4 regions of the Rubrobacter sp. M3-4 genome follow, and region 3 is predicted to be linked to each of the others. Evidence: riboswitches for the same ligand, from Rfam matches in the RefSeq annotation. Region 3 holds a riboswitch; each other region holds the start of a gene.
The links. A riboswitch is a leader RNA that binds a small molecule or an ion and turns the genes downstream of it on or off. The one in region 3 is predicted to bind thiamine pyrophosphate.
Positions count from the first base shown of each region.

Region 1: another riboswitch for thiamine pyrophosphate. It lies ahead of thiC (phosphomethylpyrimidine synthase ThiC); the one in region 3 lies ahead of thiT (energy-coupled thiamine transporter ThiT).
Region 2: another riboswitch for thiamine pyrophosphate. It lies ahead of cytX (putative hydroxymethylpyrimidine transporter CytX); the one in region 3 lies ahead of thiT (energy-coupled thiamine transporter ThiT).
Region 4: another riboswitch for thiamine pyrophosphate. It lies ahead of thiE (thiamine phosphate synthase); the one in region 3 lies ahead of thiT (energy-coupled thiamine transporter ThiT).

Region 1 covers NZ_JCBAJP010000003.1:30,468-34,671, forward strand. The annotation lists gene AC6EKW_RS03985 (RelA/SpoT family protein) at 1-1,990, opposite strand, end outside; TPP riboswitch at 2,066-2,181, shown strand; gene thiC (phosphomethylpyrimidine synthase ThiC) at 2,272-3,618, shown strand; gene AC6EKW_RS03995 (ABC1 kinase family protein) at 3,604-4,204, opposite strand, start outside.
Region 2 covers NZ_JCBAJP010000016.1:5,604-9,807, forward strand. The annotation lists gene AC6EKW_RS14015 (AI-2E family transporter) at 1-439, opposite strand, end outside; gene AC6EKW_RS14020 (NAD(P)/FAD-dependent oxidoreductase) at 539-1,876, opposite strand; TPP riboswitch at 1,984-2,104, shown strand; gene cytX (putative hydroxymethylpyrimidine transporter CytX) at 2,154-3,455, shown strand; gene AC6EKW_RS14030 (type IV pilin protein) at 3,597-3,992, shown strand; gene AC6EKW_RS14035 (serine protease) at 4,120-4,204, shown strand, end outside.
Region 3 covers NZ_JCBAJP010000006.1:131,878-136,081, reverse strand. The annotation lists gene AC6EKW_RS08870 (Crp/Fnr family transcriptional regulator) at 1-446, shown strand, start outside; gene AC6EKW_RS08865 (ferredoxin family protein) at 590-841, shown strand; gene AC6EKW_RS08860 (NUDIX hydrolase) at 919-1,479, shown strand; TPP riboswitch at 1,486-1,587, shown strand; gene thiT (energy-coupled thiamine transporter ThiT) at 1,604-2,155, shown strand; gene thiD (bifunctional hydroxymethylpyrimidine kinase/phosphomethylpyrimidine kinase) at 2,165-2,956, shown strand; gene thiM (hydroxyethylthiazole kinase) at 2,953-3,750, shown strand; gene AC6EKW_RS08840 (YqjF family protein) at 3,747-4,204, shown strand, end outside.
Region 4 covers NZ_JCBAJP010000004.1:101,858-106,061, forward strand. The annotation lists gene thiO (glycine oxidase ThiO) at 1-784, opposite strand, end outside; gene thiS (sulfur carrier protein ThiS) at 786-1,760, opposite strand; gene thiE (thiamine phosphate synthase) at 1,757-2,425, opposite strand; TPP riboswitch at 2,505-2,599, opposite strand; gene AC6EKW_RS05985 (glycosyltransferase family 2 protein) at 2,909-3,745, shown strand; gene AC6EKW_RS05990 (6-phosphofructokinase) at 3,792-4,204, opposite strand, start outside.

The DNA.
Region 1 (4,204 bases), on a different contig from region 3:
GGATCTCTACCGTGAAGAGCTTGTCCGGCCCCGCCGCCCACTCCACCTCGACGAAGCGCTCGGGGCTGCGCGCCCTGAGCGATCGGGCGTTCGGACACCCGGACGCGTGCACCACCACCCCCCGCCCGAGCGAGACGTAACCCACGATCTCGTCCCCGGGAAGCGGCGTGCAGCACCGGGCGAGCCGGGTGAGGACCCCGCTCGAACCGACGACCCGCACGCCGGTCTCCTCTCCGTCGGAGGGCAGCGGCAGCGGCGCGAGTGCAGGGCTCGTGCGCTCCTCCTTTTCGCCGGCCTCCTCTTCCTCCTGAGTCGCCAGCACCCGCTCGGCGATCCTGTTCGCCACGTTCTCTGCCGAGAGCGAACCAGCCCCCACGGCGGTGAGCATCTCCTCCGGAGAGGGGTGGTTGACCTTCTCGGCGACCTCCTCCCAGACTTCCTGCGGCACCCGCTCCACGTGCCGTTTCTTCAGGAGCTCCTGGACCTTCTCCCGGCCCGAGGTCAGGTTCTCCTCCCGGTCGGCCTTGTTGAAGTACTGCCTTATCTTGTTGCGCGCCCGTCCGCTGTGCACCACCGAGAGCCAGTCCCGGCTCGGGCTCGCACTCTTGCCGGTGAGGATCTCCACCCTGTCGCCCGAGACCAGCTCCGAGTCGAGCGGCACTATCCTGCCGTTGACCTTCGCCCCGACGCAGCGGTGGCCGACCTCGGTGTGGACGTGGTAGGCGAAGTCTATCGGGGTGGCGCCGGCCGGCAGGCTTATCACGTCCCCCTTGGGCGTGAACACGAAGACCTCATCGGCGACCAGCTCGTCCTTTAGGAAGTTCATGAACTCCGTCGAGTCGGTCGTCTCCTTCTGCCACTCGATCATGTTCTTCAGCCAGTTGAGCCGGTCCGCCCGGCTGCCGCCGTCGCGCTCCTTGTACATCCAGTGCGCCGCGATCCCGTACTCGGCGGTGACGTCCATGTCGTGGGTGCGGATCTGGATCTCGAGCAGCTTGCCCTCGTTGGACATCACCGTCGTGTGCAACGACTGGTACATGTTGAACTTGGGCATCGCGATGTAGTCCTTGAAGCGCCCCGGGATCGGCTTCCACACCGAGTGGACGACCCCGAGCGCCGCGTAGCAGTCGCGCACCGAGTCCACCACGACCCGCAGGCCGGCAAGGTCGTAGATCTCGTTGAACTCCTTGTTGCGCCGGACCATCTTGTCGTAGATCGAGTAGAAGTGCTTGACCCTCCCGCGCACCTCGGCCTCGATCCCGGCCTCGCCAAGGTGTCCTTTGAGCTCCTCGGCCACCCGGGCGATGAACGCCTCCCGATCGGCCCGCCGGGCGGCCACCAGCCGCTTTATCTCCTCGTAGCGCCGCGGGTGCAGCGTGGCGAACGAGAGATCCTCCAGCTCCCACTTGATAGAGTGGATCCCGAGCCGGTGGGCGAGCGGTGCGTAGATCTCGAGCGTCTCCGTGGCCTTCTTTATCTGGGTGTCGCGGTGGAGGTACTCCAGCGTGCGCATGTTGTGCAGCCGGTCGGCGAGCTTGATGATGATCACGCGCACGTCCCGACTCATCGCGACGACCATCTTGCGCAGCGACTCGGCCTGCGCCTCCTCCAGGTTTCCGGACGGGAGCCGCTTGAGCTTCGTGACCCCGTCGACGATCTCGGCGACCTCGCTCCCGAAAAGCTCACCGAGCTCTTCTTTGGTCACGTCCGTATCTTCTATGACGTCGTGCAGGAGCCCCCCGATGATCGTCGTCGTGTCCATCCGCAGATCAGCGAGGATGTCCGCCACGGCGAGCGGGTGCTCGACGAAGGGCTCCCCGCTCTTGCGCGTCTGCCCCCGGTGGGCGGCGTGCGCCAGACGGTAGGCCTCGGCTATCTCCTCCTCCCGTCCCTCCGGGCTGTAGGAGGAGACTTTCTCTATGAGGGAGGAGATGGTGAGACCCTCTCCCTGGTTGCGTCCTGGCTGTTCGGTCGTCCTGGCGAGCTCCATGGCAGCAAGATTCTAACATCACCCCCTCCCGGGGATGTTGCACCCCGCCCGCAAAAGCGTTACCCTTCCTTTCGTAAGGAGGAAACGGGGAGCTCCCGGCCAAGGGGGCTGAGAGGGCGCTTCGATGCCGCGCCGACCCGCAGAACCTGATCCGGGTAATGCCGGCGGAGGGAGATTGGTCACAACAACCAGGCAACGCGTGGGTACCGGTGGAATCTGCCGGTGCCTTTTTCGTGCCTCCGCCACCTCCCGGGTCCCGAAGGGAAGGAGGCGAGAGCACATTGAGCACTCGAGAGACGGACGGCTGCGCAACCCAGCTGCACCAGGCCCGCCGCGGCGTGATCACCGAGCAGATGCGTCATGTCGCCCGCAGGGAGAACACGTCCCCGCAGACCATCCGCGAGGAAGTCGCCAGCGGACGCATGATCATCCCGGCCAACGTCAACCACGCCTCGCTGGAGCCGATGTGCATCGGCAAGGCCGCCCGCGTCAAGATAAACGCCAACATCGGCAACTCCCAGACCACCTCGGACATAGAAGGTGAGCTGGACAAGCTCCATACGGCCCTCGAGTACGGTGCGGACACGGTCATGGATCTCTCCTCCGGAGGTGACATACCACGCATCCGACAGGCCATAATCGAGGCGAGTCCCGTACCGGTAGGCACCGTTCCGATCTATGAGGCTGCCAGCCGGGTAAAGCAGCCCGAGGACCTGAGCGGGGAGCTGCTGCTGGAGGTAATAGAAGAACAGGCGGAGCAGGGAGTGGACTACATGACGATCCACGCCGGCATCCTGCTGCAACATCTGCATCTGGTTCAGAGACGCATAACCGGCATAGTCTCCCGCGGTGGCGGGTTGCTGGCACGCTGGATGGTACACCACATGCGTCAGAACCCTCTCTACGAACGCTTCGACGACATCCTCGAGATCTGCCGCCGCCACGACGTCTCGATCTCGCTGGGCGACGGGCTCCGTCCGGGGTGTATCGCCGACGCCTCGGATGCGGCCCAGTTCGCCGAGCTACGCACGCTGGGTGAACTCACCGAGCGCGCCTGGGAGAAGGACGTGCAGGTCATGATCGAAGGGCCGGGGCACGTACCGCTCGACCAGCTCGAGGAGAACGTGCGGATACAACAGGAGGTCTGCCACGAGGCCCCTTTCTACACCCTCGGTCCGCTCGTCACCGACATCGCCCCCGGCTACGATCACATAACGAGCGCCATAGGCGCGGCCGTGATGGGCTGGCACGGCACCTCGCTGCTCTGCTACGTCACACCCAAAGAACACCTCGGACTCCCAGGCAAAGAAGACGTCAGGCAGGGTCTCATCGCCTACCGTATCGCAGCACACGCCGCGGACGTGGCACGCGGCCGCCCCGGCGCCAGGGATTGGGACGATGCGCTCTCCCGGGCACGGTACGCCTTCGACTGGAACCGCCAGTTCGAGCTCTCGCTCGACCCCGCGACCGCCCGCGCCATGCACGACGAGAGCCTGCCGGACGACTACTTCAAGAGCGCACAGTTCTGCTCCATGTGCGGACCCAAGTTCTGCCCGATGCACAACTTCCGCGATGTGGACTGGGCGGCGCTGCGCAGCGCCGCCACGAAAAGCTCACAGTCTGCCTGAGCGGATGATCACGGTGAGCTCCAGGACGGCGAGCAACACCGCGAGGACGAAACAGAAGAAGGCCAGCACCGGCACGTCCAGGTAGGGAACCCGCGGTCCACCCCGCACGAACCCCCCGATGAGGGCAGAGCCGATGAGCAGGGCGCCGGTCACGAGCGCGAAGACGAGCCGGTTGGCGAGCACGTCGATCTGAGAGCCCAGCCGGTCGAGCCCCCGGTGGTTGAGCCTGACCTCCAGCTCTCCGTCCTCGAGTTCGGAGAGCAGCTGATGCACCTGCTCCGGATAGTCCGCCGCGTAGCGGGCATACTCCACGGCCCTCCTGCGAACGGTCCGCGAAAGGGCGCCGGGGCTGGTGCGCTCGGCGAGCAGCCGGCGGGCATAGGGACGAGCCACCTCGTAGACGTTGAGCGTGGGGTCTATGGAGCGGGAGATCCCTTCGGCGGTCACGAGGGCCTTCACCAGGAGCGGGAAGACCGGCGGGACCCGGAGCCTGTAGCGCCTGACGAGCGCGATCAGCTCGGAGAGGGCCTGCCCGAGCGTGACCTCTCCGACCGAGAGACCGGAGTACTTGAACAGAAACTCCCTG
Region 2 (4,204 bases), on a different contig from region 3:
GGTATCTCTGTAGGTGGCTCAGGTCGCTGGAGAGGTTGGGGAAGAAGCCCAGCCGCGCATGGAGCTGGTGCGAGAGATTCTCCAGCGAGCTTATGTAGGCCGGCGTCAGCCGGGCCAGCGTCACCACCTCGTGCGCGATGTGTGGGAGCATCACGAGCCAGATGAACGCCACCACCGCGGTGAGCAGGCCGAGCAGGATCGGGACGGCCGCCCAGGAGCGGATGCCGAACCGGCCCAGAAGCAGCACCAAAGAGCGCAGGATGAGCGCGAGGATCGCGGAGATCGCGATTAGCTCGATCACCGGGATGAGCTCGTAGAGCACCACCAGCGCCGCGGCGACCAGCACCGGCACCGCCAGCGGAGCACCGCGCCGAAACCAGCCCGGCTCGCGTCCGTCCCGCTGCATCCGGCTCTCGCTCTCCGGTGGGGCCTCGCTCATCTGCCTCCGTTTCTCCCGGTGCCGGGGTTTGCCCGGCGGTTCTGTGTCCGCGAGGCTATTGTATTCCTGTCCGGTGCCTTTCCTAAGCTGGAATCCCGCTCAGTCGACGAAGAGCTTGGAGATATTCGGCCTGGTGAAGAGGTCCACCGTCCAGTCGAAGAGCACCTGCGCCCGGTTGAGGTTGTAGCCTAGCTCGTAGAGGTAGACTCCCTTCCAGATTAGAGCGCCGAGCAACCCGCTCACCCTGACGCCGAGTATGTCGGTGAGTGCGCCGGTCTCACCGAGATCCACGAGCTGCCCGAGATGCTGGTAACGGAAGGGGATGGGTTCTTCGCCTCTGATCTCCGCGGCCAGGTTCAACGCGGCGCTCCTCCCCTCCTGCTCGGCCGACTGGGCGAGCGCGGGGACGGGGGGACCGTCGTAGTCGATCGTTATGCAGTCCCCGACCGCGTAGACGCCGGGCCTGTCTTTTACCCGCATGTACTCGTCGACGATTATCCTTCCCCGCTTGTCTTTTTCGACCTCCAGGCCCTCGACCAGCGGCGGCGGCTGTATCCCGGCGGCCCAGACGGTGGTGTGTGCCGGGAGCGTCCTGCCGTCGGAGAGCTTTACGTGCTTTGGGGAGACCTCATCGACCTTGGTGTTGTTTATGACCTCCACTCTCTGGGCGGCGAGGCGGCGGGAGGCCGCGTTGGCGAGCGAGGGGTCTATTCCCTTTAGGATCCTCTCCCCGGCGTTGACGAGCACGAGGCGCACCCGATCGAAGTCCACGTTTGGGTAGTCGTCTTTGAGTACGTCGAAGATGAGGTCGTGGGCGTCGGCGACCCCTTCGACCCCGGTCGGTCCGCCGCCGACGAAGACGAAGGTGAGGAGACCCTGCGGTGCCTTGTCTCGCAAACGCTCGGCTTCCTCGAAGCGGTCTATGATCCTGCCGCGCACCTCGAGCGCCTCCCGCAGGCCCTTGAGGTCTATCGCGTGCTCCTTCGCACCCTTCGCCCCGAAGAACGCCGTCTGGCTCCCCGGTGCCAGGATGAGGTGGTCGTAGTCGCACTCCCCGAACTCCGTCCTGACCTTCCTGCGCTCGAAATCCACCCCCACGACCTCGCCCTGGAAGAACTCGCCCCCGCGGGGTATCACCAGCCGTCTGAGCGGGTAGGCCATGTGCCGGACCTCGACGTTGCCGGAGATCGCCGAGGGAACCATCGGCCAGAAGGTCGTGTAGTTCACCCGGTCGAGCAGCAGTACCCCGAGCTCGTCGCTCCCGGCGAAGCTCTGCGCCAGCTGATCGAAGGCCGCGATACCTCCGAAGCCGCCGCCGACTATGACCACCTTGCGCCGCGCCTCCTGGTAGGAGACGCCGAGCCTCTCCGGTCTGCGCCGTCGCGCATACAGACCGGCGACTCCGAGCGCGGCCGCCGTCAGAAGCCTCTTCCTCACCGCTCTTACCTCCGTCTTCGCTTGCAACCACCCGTTTTCCAGAGAAGAGTCTACCTGTATGAGGTTGCCGCTGCTTTATCTAGAAGATGCCCGCGCCCTGCTGTACACTACCCCCCGAGGGGAGCTTCCGCCGGAGGAAGCTGAGAGGGCGCCGTTCTCTTACGGTGGCGCCGACCCTTTGAACCTGATTCGGGTAATGCCGACGGAGGGACGAAAAGATGAACGGCTTCTCACCACGCTCTTGCCTTCTCCCCGATCCTGACTTGGAGCTCCTGCCGTGAGCGCGCCCTTCAACCCGCGTCCGGTACCCCCCGATGAGCGTACGCTCGGGGCCTGGGACTACACCGTTCTGTGGGGCAGCTACGGGGCCGGGCTCCTCGTCATGGTCGCCGGCACCCTGCTCGTGCCGGCTTTAGGGTTCGGGGCCGCGCTCGCGGCCATCGTGGCCGGGACGGTCATCGGGAACCTGATCCTGCTGGTCCCCACCGTGATGGGGGCGGACCACGGTCTCCCGACGATGGCCTCCCTGCGCCCGACGCTCGGCTCCGCCGGATCCTACCTGCCATCCGTGGTCAACGTCGTGCAGCTCGTCGGCTGGACGGCCTTCGAGCTGATCATAATGACCCGGGCGGCCGGTGCCATCACCCACAGTCTGCTCGGAACCTCGCTGCACTGGTTCTGGCTGGTGTTCTTCACGCTCGTCTGCGTGGCTTTCGCTCTCGGCGGGCCGCTGGTGGTGGTGAGGGTGTGGCTGGAGAAGGTGGGTATATGGCTGCTTCTGCTGACCACCGTATACCTGACCTACTACCTGCTCTCGCACTACGGCCTCTCACGCGCGCTCTCTCAGCCGGGGAAGGGAGGCCTCACCTTTCCGCAGGCGGTAGACCTCGTCGTGGCCATGCCGCTCTCGTGGCTCCCGCTCGCCGCCGACTACAGCCGCTTCGCCCGCAGCGCCCGTCGTGCCGCGCTCGGCACCTACGTCGGGTTCTTCGTCACCAACATCTGGTTCTACGCCCTCGGGGCGCTCGCCGTGCTCGCGCTCGGTACGAGCGGCATCGCGCAGGCGATACTCGCCCTCCCGATCGGGGTCGCAGCCCTGATCCTGGTGCTCGTGGACGAGACGGACAACGCCTTCGCCGACCTCTACTCCTGCGCGGTCTCGGCGGGGAACATCTTCTCCCGCGTACCGCAGCGGGCTTTCGTCGTCCTCTTCGGCGTGGTGGCCTTCGTCGCCGCGGCCGTGCTTCCCATGGGGCGCTACGAGTCTTTCCTGTTCCTGCTCGGCTCGGTCTTCGCCCCGCTCTTCGGCGTCGTCACCGCCGACTACTTCCTGCTGCGCCGCCGCAGGATCGACGCGGATGCCGTCTACGAGAAGAGCGGACCGGCCTTCGACTGGATGGCCGTGTTCTCGTGGGCTGTGGGCGTCGCCGCCTATCAGTTCATCACCCGCCAGCTCCCCGGGCTGGGAGCTTCGATCCCCTCGTTCGCCCTCGCCGGGGTGCTCTACCTCGCCTTGCGCGCCGGCGCGCAGCTCTCGTCCGCCCGGGGTGGCTCCCGACGGCGCGTGCGGGGAGGATGAAGATTGGCGGGAAAATTTTTTCGAAAATTTTCGCAAAATCCTAAAGCCCTCTCTCTATCCGGCCGATAAACCGGTTGCAGCGAGACCTGGACCGATCGAGCGGGAAGACCAGGCGGGAAGATGTATGGAAGGAGATGGTTGATGCTGCTCTGGATAGGGAAAAAGCTCGAGCAAATGAAGGAGGCCCGGCGTGACGAACGCGGCTTCACCCTCATCGAGCTCCTCGTCGTCGTGATCATAATCGGGATACTCGCCGCGATAGCGATCCCGACGTTTTTGGGGCAGAGAGCAAAGGCAGAATCTGCTCGAGCGGAGGCTAATGTGCGTGAAGCTGCATCAGCCGAGCAGGTTGCAAACACCCAGGGTGGATCTTACGTGCCGGTTGCCCAGTTGGGACCCTATGGCTTCAACGGTTCCAATCCTCCAGTCGATGGTAATGGTACCGGCGACACATACTGTGTTCACTCTAGCGGCGGTGGGGTCGATTGGAAGATGACCCAGGATGATGGGGCTCCGGTGCAAGGTACCTGTCCGTGAACTCATTCGGTAGCATAAACTGAAAGTTTCGCGCCCCTTCCGGGGCGCCTTTTTGTACACTGCCACCGGCCGGAGAGAGAAAGGAATCTAATTGAACCAGGCAGAACCATTCAGGGGTGCGCTGTGGGTGTCTCTGCTGGTTGTACTGGCAGCCGTGCTGACGCTGCTGCAGCCGGCGGACCCCGCGCACGCCCGGGAGGTTGAGGGCGGTG
Region 3 (4,204 bases):
CGATCCTGGGGCTCGCCTCCGCGCTCGAGGGGCAGCCCCAGAGCCATGGGGCCACAGCCCTCACCGACTGCGTGCTCTACGGCGTCTTCCGGGAGGATCTCCTGGAGATAATGGAGCGCTTCCCAGCCGGGGCGGTGCGCCTCTCCCGCGTGCTCGCAGCCCGCAGCCGGGAGCTCGAAGACCTCGTCGGGGACCTCGTCTTCCACAGCGCCCCCCAGCGGGTCGCGCGCATGCTGCTCGACCTCGCCGCCGAGGAGGGGCGGGTGACCAGGAGGGGCGTCGTGTTCTCACCCTCCCTCTCCCGGCAGGAGATGGCCGAGGCGACCGGCATCTCCCGCGAGGCGCTCTCCAGGACCCTCTCCCGCCTCGCCTCCGAAGGCATCCTGGAGCTGGACAGCAAGTCCATAACCATCCTCAAACCCGCGGAGCTGCGCGCCCGGACCTGATTTGATCTGGGTCACACGAAGTCATGACCGGCATCATGACCTCCGATGATGGCGATCAACGCCGGGTTTCTGCTCCCTTCCGGGGTTGATATAAAGCCGAAAGCACAGAAGAAACGGGAGGCTCTCCAAGAGGAGGAAGTGGTTTGGCCTACGTGATCACGGAGCCGTGCATCGGCGAGAAGAACCAGAGCTGTGTCGAGGTCTGTCCGGTCGACTGCATCTACGACGGTGGGGATCAGTTCCTGATCAACCCGGAGGAGTGCATCGACTGCGGGGCGTGCGAGCCGGAGTGCCCGGTCGAGGCGATCTTCCCGGAGGACGAGGTCCCCGAGGACATGCAGAGCTACATAACCAAGGCCCAGGAGTACGACTTCTCCGGCCAGGAGCCCGGCTGAGCCGGCAGGCCGGAGAGTACGTCACCGCGAGACCCCGCCCGTTCCGGGCGGGGTCTTCGTCTATACTCTCCCTCCGTATGACCGATGGGAGCTGGAGCACGCTCGCGAGCCGCTACGTCTACCGCAACCGCTGGTGTGCCCTGCGGGTGGACGAGGTGAGGCTGCCCGACGGAGCGACGATAGACTACTGCGTGCTCGAGAGCGGCGGGTTCGCCTCGGTGGTGCCGCTCACGGACGACGGCGGCGTGGTGCTCGTGCGTCAGTGGCGGCAGCCGCTCGGTCGGTTCACGCTGGAGCTGCCGAGCGGAGCGGTGGACGCCGGGGAGGATCCCGGGGAGGCTGCCCGGCGGGAGCTTTTCGAGGAGACGGGATACCGGGCCGAGAGGCTGGAGCGCCTCGTCTCCGTGCACACGAGCACCGGGCGCACCGACGAGGTCTGCCACCTCTTCCGCTGCCGGGCGCTGCCGGACGAGAGGGGGCCGGCTCCCGAGCCCACGGAGTTTTTGCGCTCCGTAGTGGTGCCGCTCGGCGAGGCGCTGGAGAAGATCGCCGCCGGTGAGATAACCGACGCCGCCACCGTCCTCGGGATCTCGTGGGTCGCCGGAGGTTGTGGGGTGCACGGTGGTGGGGTAGAGTAGCACGAGGAACGAGTACCGGGGAGCCGCGAGGCTGAGAGGGCGCGGACGCGCCGACCCGTCGAACCTGATCCGGGTAATGCCGGCGCAGGGAGAGAAGCCTGGCGCACCCCGTGAGAGGAGGGCCGTGAGCGGGTTCAGGGACACGAGGGTGCTCACCGAGGCGGCGCTGGCGGTGGCGCTCGCGTTCGTGCTGGGGCTGGTGAAACTCTTCAGGATGCCGGAGGGCGGTTCGATCTCTTTCGAGATGATCCCGCTGGTCCTGCTCGCGCTGCGTCAGGGCCCCGGCGTCGGGGCGGTTGCGGGCGCGGCGTACGGCATCCTCGACCTGATCCTGGACCCCTACGTCCTCAACCCGGTGCAGGTGCTCTTCGACTACCCGCTCCCCTTCGCCGCGATGGGGCTCGCCGGGCTCTTCCGGCCCACCCCGCGCGGGGCGGTGCTCGGCACGGTGGCGGCGGTGGCCGGGCGCTTCGTCTGCCACTTCATAAGCGGGGTCGCCTTCTTCGCCTCCTACGCCCCTAAGGGCTGGAACCCATACCTCTACTCCGCCGCGTACAACGCCGGGTATTTGGTGCCGAGTCTCCTGATCACGCTCGCCGTCGTGGTCGTGCTGCTGCGGGCGCTCGGGGCAGCGCGGCCCTCGCGGCGGCAGCTGGAGTTGTCGAGGCATGCTTAGGGAGGAGAGATGAAGACCGCGCTCAGCATAGCCGGGAGCGACTCCGGAGGTGGGGCGGGCATCCAGGCGGACATCAAGGCCTTCGCCCGCTGCGGGGTGCACGGAACCACCGCGATAGTCGCGATCACGGCTCAGAACACCGTCGGGGTGAGCAACATATTCGCGCTGCCGACGCAGGTGGTGATCGAGCAGATCGAGGCGGTCGTCTCGGACATCGGGGCGGACGCGGTGAAGACCGGGATGCTCTTCAACGCCGAGATCGTCTCGGCCGTGGCGGGGGCGATCCGGCGGCTGGGGCTCAAGAACGTCGTCGTGGATCCGGTGATGGTCGCCGAGAGCGGGGCCACGCTGCTCGAACCGGAGGCCGTGGACGCCTACCGCGAGGAGCTCCTGCCCCTCGCCGACGTCATCACCCCGAACCTCGACGAGGCGTTCGTCCTCGCCGGGCGGAAGAAAGACCCGGAGGAGGTCCACGGGTGCGCACGCGACCTCGCGGAGCTGGGGCCGGGGGCGGTGATCATCACCGGCGGGCACCGCGCTTCCGGTGCGGACCTGCTCTACGACGGCGAGCATTTCGTGGAGATAGAAGGCCCGGTGCACGAGAGTGGGGCGACCCACGGCTCCGGCTGCACCCACTCCTCGGCCCTGGCCGCCTTCCTCGCGCGCGGCTTCGGCCTCGAGAAGGCGGCCCGGAGGGCACGCGCCATCGCCTCCGAGGCCGTCGAGTACGGTCTCACGGGGATAGGCCGCGGGGCGGGACCGGTGAACGTGCTCGGGCCGCTCATGGAGGGGGAGGGATGAGAGCGGAGGAGGTCCTGCGCAGGATCGGGGACGAGAAGCCCCTCGTCCACCACCTGACCAACTACGTCACGGTCAACCTGGTCGCGAACGTGACCCTTTGCACCGGGGCGCTGCCGGTGATGGCGCATGCCGTGGAGGAGGTCGAGGAGATGGTCGCCTCCGCCAGCGCGCTCGTAATCAACATGGGCACGCTCGATCCGCAGTGGATAGAGGCGATGCTCCGGGCGGGGAAGGAGGCCAACCGGCGCGGGGTGCCGGTCGTCTTCGATCCGGTGGGTGCCGGGGCGACCTCATTCCGCTCCCGGATGGCGCACAGGCTCCTCTCAGAGGTGGAGATTGTCGCCGTCTGCGGCAACGCCGGGGAGATAGCGACCCTCGCCGGGCTCGAGGCCGAGGTTCGCGGGGTCGAGAGCCTCTCCGGGGACGCGAAGGAGGCCGTCCGCGGGGCCGCCCGCGCGCTCGGCACGACGGTGGCCGCGACCGGCCCCACCGACTACGTGAGCGACGGGGGACGGATGCTCGCCGTCTCGAACGGGCACCCCTTGATGGGGCGGGTCGTGGGGAGCGGCTGCGCCTCGACCGCGGTCATCGGGTGCTTCGCCGCCGCGGGTGGGGGAGATGTGGAGACGGTCGCGGGGGCGCTGGCTTTCTTCGGGCTCGCGGGGGAGGCCGCCGCGCCGCTCGCCGACGGGCCCGGCACCTTCGAGCCGCGCCTGCTCGACGCGATAGCTTCGCTCGCGGGGAATCCGGAGGGTCTGGAGGGCAGGCTGCGCGTGGAGGAGGTTTCGGCTTGAGCGCCCGGGCGGTGGTGCGTGCCCCGGTGGTCCCGCGTGGTCCGTGGGCGCTCTCGATGCGCTGGCACGACCTGCTGTTCATGCACTGGCCGGTGCCGGAGGAGGTGCTGCGTCCCATGATCCCCGGCTCCCTCGCGGTGGATACCTTCGGGGGGAGTGCCTGGCTCGGGGTGGTTCCTTTCCGGATGAGCGGGGTGCGTCCGCGCCCGTTGCCGGCCGTGGAACATATCTCCGACTTCCCGGAGATCAATTTGCGCACCTACGTCGTCGGTGCGGACGGAGAAGCTGGGGTGTGGTTCTTCAGCCTGGACGCGGCGAGCCGGCTCGCCGTACGCCTGGCGAGAACCTTCTACGGCCTGCCGTACTTCGACGCCCGCATGTCCTGCCACCCGGAGGGCGGGTGGGTCCGCTACGAGAGCGTCCGCACCCACCGGGGGGCACCTCCTGCGCGCTT
Region 4 (4,204 bases), on a different contig from region 3:
TCACGCGGCCGTCCCGCTTGGGGACCAGGTAGCATTCCTCGTCCCACACGTTGGAGGTGATGGGCGGAGTGGTGGTCTCGACGGAGAGGATCTGCCCTTTCACCGGCGCCACCGGGAGGCGTATGCCAAGGTGTCTGGCCAGCGTACCGCTCGCCACCCCTCCGCAGACGACGACGCTCCCCGCTGCGATCTTCCTCCGGGCCGTTCGGACACCGGCGATCCTGTTTCTCTGGCGTATCAGCCCCGAGGCGGGCTCTCCCTCGGAGACCTCGGCTCTGTTGCGGGCCGCCGCGAGCGCGAGAGCGCGCACGAGCCTGGGGGAGTTCACCTGTCCGTCCTCCGGGAGGTAGAGGGCGCCGGAGATTCCGGCGGAGAGCGCGGGCTCGAGCTCGCGCACCTCTGCTCCGTCCAGCCACCGGGCGGAGAGCCCCGCTTCTCTCTGCCAGCGAAGCGCCTCGGAGAGATCTTCGGCGTGCGCCTCGGAGAGGGCGACCCGCAGCGTCCCCTCCCAGACGTACTCCGCGTCGAGACCCGTCACCTCGTACAGCTCGGCTCCGAGTTTGCGGTGCATCTTCCGGCTCTCGAGGAGCAGGTCGAGGAAGGAGTCCGGACCGCGGGCTTCGGCCTGAGCGGCGAGCATCCCGGCCGCCGCCCCGGAGGCCCCCGACCCGACCGTCTCCGCCTCGAGCAGGACGACTCTTGCCCCGCGCCGGGCGGCGTGGTAGGCGACGGAGCACCCGACCACGCCGCCCCCGACCACGACGACGTCGGCGGAGGGGTTCATCTCAGGAGCCGCTCCCGACCGGCACTCCCCGTGTCGGGCTCGAGGGAGCGGCGAGAGGTTTGGCCTCCATCCGTCCCGCGAGGTACGCCAGACGCCCGGCCTCCACCCCGCGGCGCATCGCTTCGGCCATGAGCGGGGGATCTCCGGCCCGGGCGATGGCGGTGTTGACCAGCACGGCGTCGGCGCCGAGCTCCATCGCGAGGGCGGCGTCGGAGGGGACGCCTATCCCGGCGTCCACTACGACCGGGACCGAGACCCGCTCGATTATGCGGCGGATGGAGGCCCAGTCGGGCATACCCTGCCCGCTGCCGATGGGGGAGGCCAGGGGCATCACGGTTGCCGCCCCGGCCTCCTCGAGCCGGAGGGCGGCGACGAGGTCCGGGCTGGTGTAGGGGAGCACGACGAAGCCCTCCTCCACGAGCACCTTCGTGGCCTCGACGGTCGCGGCGGTGTCGGGCCAGAGCGTGCTGGGCTCGCCCACGACCTCCAGCTTGAGCCAGTTGGTGCCGGTGGCCTCGCGGCCGAGGCGGGCGAGCTTGACCGCCTCGGCGACGGTCGTGGCCCCGGCGGTGTTCGGCAGCAGGCGGTAGCGGGAGGTGTCGATGTCCTGCAGGATCGGACGCTCCCCGGCGTCTATGTAGCGGACGGCGACGGTGACCAGCTCGGTGCCGGACCTCTCGAGCGCCTGTTTCATCGTCTCGGGGTCCGGGTACTTGCCGGTGCCGAGGAAGAGGCGCGAGGAGAGACGCTCCCCGGCGATCACGAGCTCGTCGCTCCCCCCTGCGACGGCGTGGACGAGCTCGACCTCGTCGCCCTCCCGCAGACGCCGGCTCTTCCATTCTTCGCGGTGCACGATCTCGCCGTCCACCGCGACGACGACGGACTCACCGGTGAGGCCCTTGCGGGCGAGCAGGGCTTCGATGGTCGGGTCTTCTTCTTCCATCTCGAAGGGCTTCTGGTTCACCGTGATCCTCATCGGGCTCCTTTCCTCTCGGGTTTCGGGAAGGGATGCCTCGGGGCGTGGGGGGAGGTCTCGAGCGTCTCTCTGATCTTCTCCGCGGTCGATCGGGGGTCTTCTGCGGCGAGGATTGCGGAGATCACCGCGATCCCAGAGGCGCCCGTCGCCGCGACCTCCCGCGCGTTGGATGCGTCTATCCCCCCGATGGCGAGGACCGGCACCTCCACGGCTTCTACGACCCGTGCGAGCTCCCGCACGCCACGTGGAGGGAGCCCTGGCTTGGAGGAGGTGGGGTAGACGTGCCCGAAGGTGAGGTAGTCTGCCGCCACCTCTGCTCTTTTCGCCTCCTCTACGCCGTGCACCGAGACGCCGAGCAGGAGTCTTCCCCCCACGACGCGCCGGGCGGCCTCCGGCGGGAGGCTCTTGGCGGCCAGATGGACTCCGTCGGCACCCGTCGCGAGCGCGACGTCGACCCGATCGTTGATGAGGAGGAGGGCGTCTGCCGCACGTACCGCTGGAGAGATGGCCAGCGCCGTTTCGTAGAGGAGAAGGGCCGGCCCTCCCTTCTCACGCAGCTGTACGGCGTCGATGCCGCCTTCGAGAGCGCCGACGACCGCGTCTCCCAGTGGGTGGGACGATCTTCTGCGGTCGGTTATGAGGTGTATCTGAAAGCGGCGTTCCAAATCTCGCTGCCTCCCTCGGCGGCGGTAAGAAATACCGCCGGCCGCTTTTCGGGGAGGCGCGGCGGCAGCGCCAGTTCCGCTGCCCCTATCCACGCTTCCCTCCGCCGGTACTGACCGGATCAGGTTCCAAGGGTATGCTCTCAGCCCCTGCGCGAGGCACCCCCAGCGTTCGAGGGGCAGTTTAGCACGAGCGGGCGGTTCTTGGCTGTGCATGGTGCATGCCTTAAAATTTATGCGATGCGTGAAGCGTCCTTCCCCCGCACGACTTCGGACGGCCGTGGTGCGCCCGGAGCGAAGACCGCTCCGGGCGGCCCGAGGGTCGTGGACGGGGCCATGGACGAGCCCGAGGGGAGGGCGCCACCGCACCACCCTCCACCCGTCTTCTGCGAGCGAGCACTTCTCTCTCGCTGACTTCCCGGCGCAGGGACGTCGCAGGATCCTGCGCCGCCCGGAGTGGATCTCTCGTGACGGAAGGAGGTGGTGGTGCGCTTTTCTCTCGTTACGCCGACCCTCGGCCGGGAGAAGGAACTCGAACGCCTGCTGGACTCTCTGCTCGAACAGAGCTTCGACGACTTCGAGATCATCCTCGTAGACCAGAACCCGGATGGGAGGCTGGATCCGCTGGTCTCCCGCTACCGGGATGTCCTGCACCTGCACCACCTGAGGTCGCCGCGCCGCGGCGCCTCGAGGGCCAGGAACACCGGGCTCGCCCGCTGCCGGGGTGAGATCGTCGCGTTCCCGGACGACGACTGCTGGTACCCGCGTGACCTTTTGGAGAGGGTGGACCGCTTCTTCACCCGGCACCCCGAAGTAGACGTCCTGTGCACCAGGCTCGTCGACGGACGGGGTGCCTCCTGCATCCTCGACTTCGATACCGAACCCGGTCCGATCGACCGCATCAACGTCTGGAGGCGCAGCATCGAGTCGACGATGTTCCTGCGCCGGGAGAGTACCCGCCGCCTCTGGTTCGACGAGAGCCTGGGCACCGGTTCCGGAACCCCGTGGGGCTCCGGGGAGGGAACGGACTACCTCTTGCAGCTCATGGATCGCGGTGCATCGTTGTATTACGACCCTGAGATCGCCGTCATGCACGACCCTCCGGTACCGCCTTTCGACGAGAGGGCGATGAGGCGCGCGTACACCTACGGGTGTGGGATGGGGAGGGTTCTGAAGAAGCACAAGTATCCCGCCGGGGCGAAGCTGCGGTTGCTGGGTGCACCGCTCGGGCAGGCGCTCCGCTCCGCGGCCGGCGCGAAGGGTGGTGCGGCCCGCTACCATCTGAGGGTCTTCGGCGGGCGGGCGAGGGGCCTGATGATGTAGAGGGCGAGCGCGGAAGCGCTCGCCCCTTGCGTTACGGAAGCGTTCTCTAGCCGAAGAAGGTGCTCAGGACCTGCTGCAGATCTTCGGGGACGGTCCTGGTCTCGGAGGTCGCCTCCTCGAGCGAGACGGTCACCACGTCGTTTCCGCGCAGGGCGACCATCTTGCCCCACTCGCCGTTTTTCACGGCCTCGGCGGCGCGCAGCCCGTAGCGGGTTGAGAGGATGCGGTCGTAGGCGGTCGGGGTGCCGCCGCGCTGCAGGTGCCCCAGGACGACGTGGCGGGTGTCTATCCCGGTGCGCTGCTTCAGTTCCTTGGCGAGGGTCTCCGCGATGCCTCCGAGGCGGACGTGTCCGAACTCGTCGCGCTCGACGTCCTGGGTTATGTACTCCTCGCCGAGTGTCACCCCCTCGGAGACGGCGACGATGCCCCACTTCTCGCCGCGCTCGGCGCGCTTCTTGA